Linked DNA regions of Tomitella gaofuii. The protein of the gene in region 1 interacts with the protein of each later gene in a pairwise test. Links are inferred from orthologs where the notes say so. Each region holds a gene or a part of one and is shown on either strand. Other genes may lie near its edges.

Region 1 (3,606 bases):
AGGCCCGACACCTCGGCGCCGATGGTGGTGCCGGCGGGCGCCACGGTGATGTGTTCGTAGGGCCGCGGTTCGGCGCCCCCGGGCAGGCGGTCGGCCACGATGGGCCCGTACATGAGCAGCGGGTCGGTGGTGGAGTCGCCGTAGATGGTCGAGGTGGGGACTGCGGGGGCGTCGGTGGCGGTCATCGGTGTTCCTCCTGGATCGGTGGTGGGGTGTGCGGGGCGAGGGAGTGCAGGTCGAGCGTGTCCGGACCGGCGGGCGCGGTGAGCAGGCCGTGGCACGTGTCGACGAGCCGCGCCGTGACACGGCCGGGCGACGTCGCGGCGCCGGGGACGGGGAACGACGGCGGGGGGAACGGGAACGCGGGGGAGTGCACGGCGCCGTCGGCCGCGGCCTCGGCGGCGGCGAGAGCGCCCACCACGTGCCCCAGCAGGCCGGCGGTGCGCCAGCGCGCGGTCTCCTCGTCGAGGCCGGGTCGGGTGCCTGCGGCGGTGAGCACCGCGACCATGCGCCTGCGCGTCTCTTCGACGGTGAACAGGGTGCTGTGTTCGGTGATGAGGCCGGCGAGCTCGGGCGAGACCATCGATTGCGCGAGAAAGCGCGCGTACGCCGAGCCGGGGACGAGCAGAACTCGACGGGCCAGCGGCACCACGAACGCCTCGGCCAGGGCGCGCAGCATCGCCTCGGGGTGCGTCGGCGGGTCGGCGTCGAGCGCGTCGAGCATGGCCTGGCGGTGTACGGCGATGGGGTCCATGCGCTCGGCCAACACCGCGCCGACCAGGCCGTCGCGGGTCCCGAAGTGGTAATTGGCGGCCGACTTGTTGGACTGGCCGGCGGCCTCCTGCACGGCGCGCAGAGTGAGGCCCGTGAGCCCGCGCTCGGCGACGATGCGCTCGGCGGCGTCGATCATCGCGGCGCGGGCGGGGGAGTCGCGTCGGGCGGTGGCGCTGGTCGGTGTCACACCTCACATATTAAGGATTAGTCCTTAATGCGGCAATCGCCGGGCAGCGGGGAACCTCCGATCGCCTGCCCCATCCCGCCGCGTGCCTGCGAGACGCGGCTCGGTGGGGCAGATAAGCTGACCCGAGTTGCGCGGGCCCGCGCGGAACCGCCACATCGACGATCGACAACCGACGACACCGATCGATGAACATCGACAAACAACGACACCGACAGACTGAGGAGTACGCCCGTGGCCGTCATCGAACAGGTCGGAGCACGCGAGATCCTGGACTCCCGTGGCAACCCCACGGTCGAGGTCGAGGTGGCCCTCGACGACGGGACCTTCGCGCGCGCCGCCGTCCCGTCGGGCGCCTCCACCGGTGAGCATGAGGCCGTGGAGCTGCGCGACGGCGGCGAGCGCTACGGCGGCAAGGGCGTCACGCAGGCGGTCGAGGGCGTGCTGGGCGAGCTCGCCCCCGCGGTCATCGGGCTGCCGGCGGAGGAGCAACGGCTGGTGGACCAGGCGCTGCTGGACGCCGACGGCACGCCGGACAAGTCGCGCCTGGGCGCCAACGCGCTGCTCGGCGTCTCGCTGGCCGTGGCCAAGGCGGGCGCCGAGTCGTCCGACCTCGAGCTCTTCCGCTACCTGGGCGGCCCCAACGGCCACGTGCTGCCGGTGCCGATGATGAACATCCTCAACGGCGGCGCGCATGCGGACACGGGCGTGGACGTGCAGGAGTTCATGGTGGCGCCCATCGGCGCGCCCAGCTTCAAGGAGTCGCTGCGCTGGGGTGCCGAGGTCTACCACTCGCTCAAGGCCGTGCTGAAGAAGAAGGGCCTGTCGACGGGGCTGGGCGACGAGGGCGGCTTCGCGCCGGACGTCGCCGGTACGCGCGAGGCGCTCGACGTCATCTCCGACGCGGTCGCCGCCACGGGGCTGGTGCTGGGCCGTGACGTGGCGCTGGCGCTCGACGTGGCCGCCACCGAATTCCATTCCGAGGCCGGCTACGCCTTCGAGGGCACCACCAAAACCGCGGCGCAGATGGCGGAGTTCTACCGCGAGCTGCTGGGCTCGTATCCGCTGGTGTCCGTCGAGGACCCGCTCAGCGAGGACGACTGGGACGGGTGGGCCGAGCTCACCGCGGCGATCGGCGACAAGATCCAGATCGTGGGCGACGACCTCTTCGTCACCAACCCGGCGCGCCTGCGCACCGGCATCGACAAGGGCGCCGCCAATGCGCTGCTGGTCAAGGTCAACCAGATCGGCACGCTCACCGAAACGAACGACGCCGTCGACCTCGCCCACCGCAGCGGGTTCCGCACGATGATGAGCCACCGTTCCGGTGAGACCGAGGACACCACCATCGCCGATCTCGCCGTGGCCCTGAACTGCGGGCAGATCAAGACGGGCGCGCCCGCGCGCAGTGAGCGCGTCGCCAAGTACAACCAGCTTCTGCGCATCGAGGAGTCGCTGGGCGACGCCGGCCGCTACGCCGGTGCCGGCGCCTTCCCGCGCTTCCGTGCGGAGGGCAGCGCGAACTGATGGCGGAGCGGGGCAGGCGGCGGCCGGCGGGCAGCCCGGGCGGCAGGGAACCGGGGCGCAGTGCGCGCACCCGGGACTCGCGTTCGCGCGCGTCCGGCCGCGCGCAGGCCCCGCGGTCGTCGTCGGCCCGGCGCACCGCCACGGCGGCGCAGGCGCGCCGGGGGGCGTCGACCCGGCCGGGCACCGCCGTACGGCCGGGCGCGTCGGCGCGCGCCGGGTCCGCGCCGCTCACGGCGCGCGCCTCGAGCGCCTGGCGGCGGATGTCCGAGCGGACGGAGGGTTCGGGCCAGGGCATGTCTCCGCGCCGCGTCGTCGTCGTCATCGTCATGGTGTGTTTTCTGGCGCTGGCACTGGCCAACCCGGTGCGGACCTACTTCACCCAGCGCCAGGACGCGGCGGAGGCTGCGGCACACCACGCCGAACTGGTGGCGCAGATCGCCGAGTTGAAGAAGAAGGAAAAGCTCCTCGAGGACCCCGACTACATCCGCGCCCAGGCGCGCGACCGGCTGGGATTCGTCGAAGCCGGCCGCACCCCGTACATCGTCGAGTTGCCGGGGGATCCGGTCGAGGCACAAGTCCAGCACGACAAGGCCGAGGCCGCGAATCGTCCCTGGTACGGGTCCGTGTGGGATTCCATCTCGCATGCCGCCGAGGACGACGCCGACGTGCCGGTGCCCAACGTGATCCCGGCCCCGGCACCCCCGCCCGGAGAGTGACGCGCGTCCGGCCGGCGTCCGGCGCGGGCGAGGGGTCGGCAGCAATGACATACCGCAACCGGAGAGGCGATCCACCGGTGAACGAACCAGACAACGACCCTGCGCTCGCGGCCGATCTCGCCGTCGTCGCCGAGCAGCTCGGCCGCATTCCGCGCGGCGTGCTGGCCGTGGCGTACCGCTGCCCGGACGGCGTGCCCGCAGTGGTCCGCACGGCCCCGCGGCTCCCGGACGGCACGCCGTTCCCCACGCTGTACTACCTGACAGAGCCGCGGCTCACGGCGGCCGTGGGCAGGCTCGAATCGGCCGGGCTCATGCGGGAGATGAGCGTCAGGCTCACGCGGGATCCGGCGCTGGCCGCGGCGTACCGGTGCGCGCACGAGGACTACCTGGCCGAGCGCAACGCGC
Region 2 (2,764 bases), 540 kb from region 1 along the record:
GGCCGACAATGTCAGCCCCCGCGTGCACCTGGTGGCCCGGCCGGGCGCGATCAGCGCCGAGGAGCTCGCGCTCGTCACCGGTGGCGAGGAGGGGCTGTACTCGCCGTACGCGGTGTACCTCGACGGCGGGGATCCCGGCGAGCTGGACCCGGTGCGTGACGGGCTCGCGGCCGTGCAGGACGAGGGCAGCCAGCTGGTGGCCCGCGCCGCCACGCTGGCCGCGCTCGACGGTCCCGACGGCGGGCGGTGGCTGGACCTGTGCGCCGGGCCGGGCGGCAAGGCCGCCCTGCTGGGCGCTATCGCGGACATCGACGGCGCGCACGTCGACGCCGTCGAACCGGCCGAGCATCGCGCCGCGCTGGTGCGGTCGGCCGTCGACGGGCTGCCCGTGACCGTGCACGCCGTCGACGGCCGCGACAGCGGACTCGACCCCGGTTACGACAGGGTCCTCGTCGACGCCCCGTGCACCGGCCTGGGCGCGCTGCGGCGGCGGCCGGAGGCGCGCTGGCGCAAGAGTCCCGGGGACGTGACCGACCTGACCCGGCTGCAGCGGGAGCTGCTGGGCGCGGCGGCCGCGCTGGTGCGCCCGGGCGGCGTCATCGTGTATTCGACGTGCTCGCCGCACCTGGCCGAGACGGCGGGCATCGTGCTCGACGCGCAGCGCCGCCACGGGCTCACCGCGCTCGACGCCCGCACCCTGGTGCCCGGCGCCATGCCGGGGCTCGGCGACGGCCCGTTCGTGCAGTTGTGGCCGCACCGGCATGGCACCGACGGCATGTTCGTCGCGGCCCTGCGCAAGTGAGCACGCGACGGCCATAGAATGTGCCGCATGGCGAACCAGGTTCCGGCGGGCCCGGAGACAGCACGGCAGAGCCCGGAGACAGCACGGCAGGGTACGGCGTCGCGGCGGGTGCGGCAGCCGATGATCGCACCGTCGATCCTGTCCGCGGACTTCGCGCGGCTGGCGGAGGAGGCGGCGATCGTCGCGGGCGATCCGGCGGCGGGCGACTCCGGCGCCGAGTGGCTTCACGTGGACGTGATGGACGCGCACTTCGTGCCCAACCTCACGCTCGGGCTGCCCGTGGTGCAGAGCCTGCTGCAGGCCACCGAGATCCCCCTGGACTGCCACCTGATGATCGAGGACCCGGCGCGCTGGGCGCCGCCCTACGCCGAGGCGGGCGCGCACAACGTCACCTTCCACGCGGAGGCGACGGACGACCCGGCGGCCGTGGCCCGCGACATCCGCGCCGCAGGCGCGGTGGCGGGCCTCGCAGTGAAACCGGGCACGCCCATCGACCCCTACCTGGAGGTGCTGCGCGAGTTCGACACGCTGCTCGTCATGAGCGTCGAACCCGGCTTCGGCGGCCAGTCGTTCATCCCCGACGTGCTGGACAAGGCGCGGGCGGTCCGCCGGCTGGTCGACGCGGGCGAGCTGCGGCTGCTCGTGGAGATCGACGGCGGCATCAACGCGGACACCATCGAGCAGGCCGCGGAGGCCGGGGTGGACTGCTTCGTGGCCGGCTCGGCGGTCTACGGCGCACACGACCCCGCCGCCGCCGTCCGCGGACTGCGCGAGCAGGCGGCGGCCGCATCGCCGCACCTGCACCTGCACCCGTGACCCGGCCGGAACCGGCCACGCCGTGGCCGTCGGACGTGCGGCCGGACGGCGACGAGGCGATGCGCGCGGCCATCGAGCTCTCGTGGACGGCGGCGGCCGCACGAGCCCCAACCCCGCGGTGGGGGCGCTGGTGTTCGACGCCGACGGGCGCGTGTGCGGGGCCGGGACCACGGCCCCGCCCGGCGGTCCGCACGCCGAGGCGGCCGCGCTGGCGCAGGCGGGAGCGGGCGCGCGGCGGCACCGCCGTCGTCACGCTCGAGCCGTGCGACCACACCGGGCGCACCGGCCCGTGCAGCCGCGCCCTGATCGAGGCCGGCGTCGCGCGTGTGGTCTTCGCGGTCGCCGATCCCACTGCGCAGGCCTCCGGGGGCGCGGAGACGCTGCGCCGGGCAGGGGTCGAGGTGGTCGGCGGCGTGTCGGCCGCCGACGTGGAGGCCGGGCCGCTGCGGCCGTGGCTGCACCGGCAGCGCACCGGCCGGCCGCAGGTGACGCTCAAGACGGCCGCCACCATCGACGGGCGGGTCGCCGCGCCCGACGGCACCAGTCGCTGGATCACGGGCGAGGCGGCGCGCGCCGAGGTGCACGAGCGGCGCGCCCGGGTCGACGCCATTCTCGTCGGCACCGGCACCGTCCTCGCGGACGACCCGGCGCTGACGGCCCGCCACCCCGACGGCTCGCTGCGCGGCCACCAGCCGCTGCGGGTGGTGGTGGGCGACCGCCCAGTGCCCGCCGGGAGCAGGATCCTCGACACCGCCGCGCGCACGCTGATCGTGCCCGGCCACGACCCGGCCGCGGTGCTCGCGCGGCTCGCCGACACCTGTTGCGACGTGCAGGTCGAGGGCGGGCCGCGGCTCGCGGGGGCCTTCTTGGGAGCCGGGCTCGTCGACCGGATCGAGCACTATCTGGCGCCGGCCGTGCTCGGCGACGGTCGCGCCGCGGTCGAGGGCGTCGGCGCCCGCACCATCGCCGATCTCCGCCGGTTCCGGTTGCGCGGGCCGGTGCGGGCGCTCGGCGACGACCTGCTGCTGACCTACGATCGGGTGACCGGACAGTAGCCGTGCCGGCGGTCGTGCCGACCGCCGGCGGACGAGAGGACCACGCGATTGTTCACGGGAATCGTCGAAGAAGTCGGTGCGATCACCGCGG

What was found. Proteins that work in one complex are often made in the same cells at the same time.
Region 2: the proteins of eno (region 1) and rpe interact in binary tests that used the Escherichia coli proteins (3 or more experiments, as listed by UniProt). The link is inferred for Tomitella gaofuii from one-to-one orthologs.

What each region holds. Positions count from the first base shown.
Region 1 is NZ_CP059900.1:1,725,027-1,728,632, forward strand. What follows is about bases 404-3,338. They hold eno (phosphopyruvate hydratase), read left to right. Parts: upstream 404-1,192; coding sequence 1,193-2,485; downstream 2,486-3,338. Other genes in these bases: H4F70_RS08130 (TetR/AcrR family transcriptional regulator), read right to left, coding at 404-961; H4F70_RS08140 (septum formation initiator family protein), read left to right, coding at 2,485-3,201; H4F70_RS08145 (DUF501 domain-containing protein), read left to right, coding at 3,279-3,338. Outside these bases: H4F70_RS08125 (TauD/TfdA dioxygenase family protein), read right to left, coding at 1-185; more of H4F70_RS08130, read right to left, coding at 182-403; more of H4F70_RS08145, read left to right, coding at 3,339-3,606. UniProt on the Escherichia coli protein: Catalyzes the reversible conversion of 2-phosphoglycerate (2-PG) into phosphoenolpyruvate (PEP). It is essential for the degradation of carbohydrates via glycolysis.
Region 2 is NZ_CP059900.1:2,260,583-2,263,346, reverse strand. It holds rpe (ribulose-phosphate 3-epimerase), read left to right. Parts: upstream 1-910; coding sequence 911-1,618; downstream 1,619-2,764. Other genes in the region: H4F70_RS10590 (riboflavin synthase), read left to right, coding at 2,722-2,764; H4F70_RS10605 (RsmB/NOP family class I SAM-dependent RNA methyltransferase), read left to right, coding at 1-802. UniProt on the Escherichia coli protein: Catalyzes the reversible epimerization of D-ribulose 5-phosphate to D-xylulose 5-phosphate.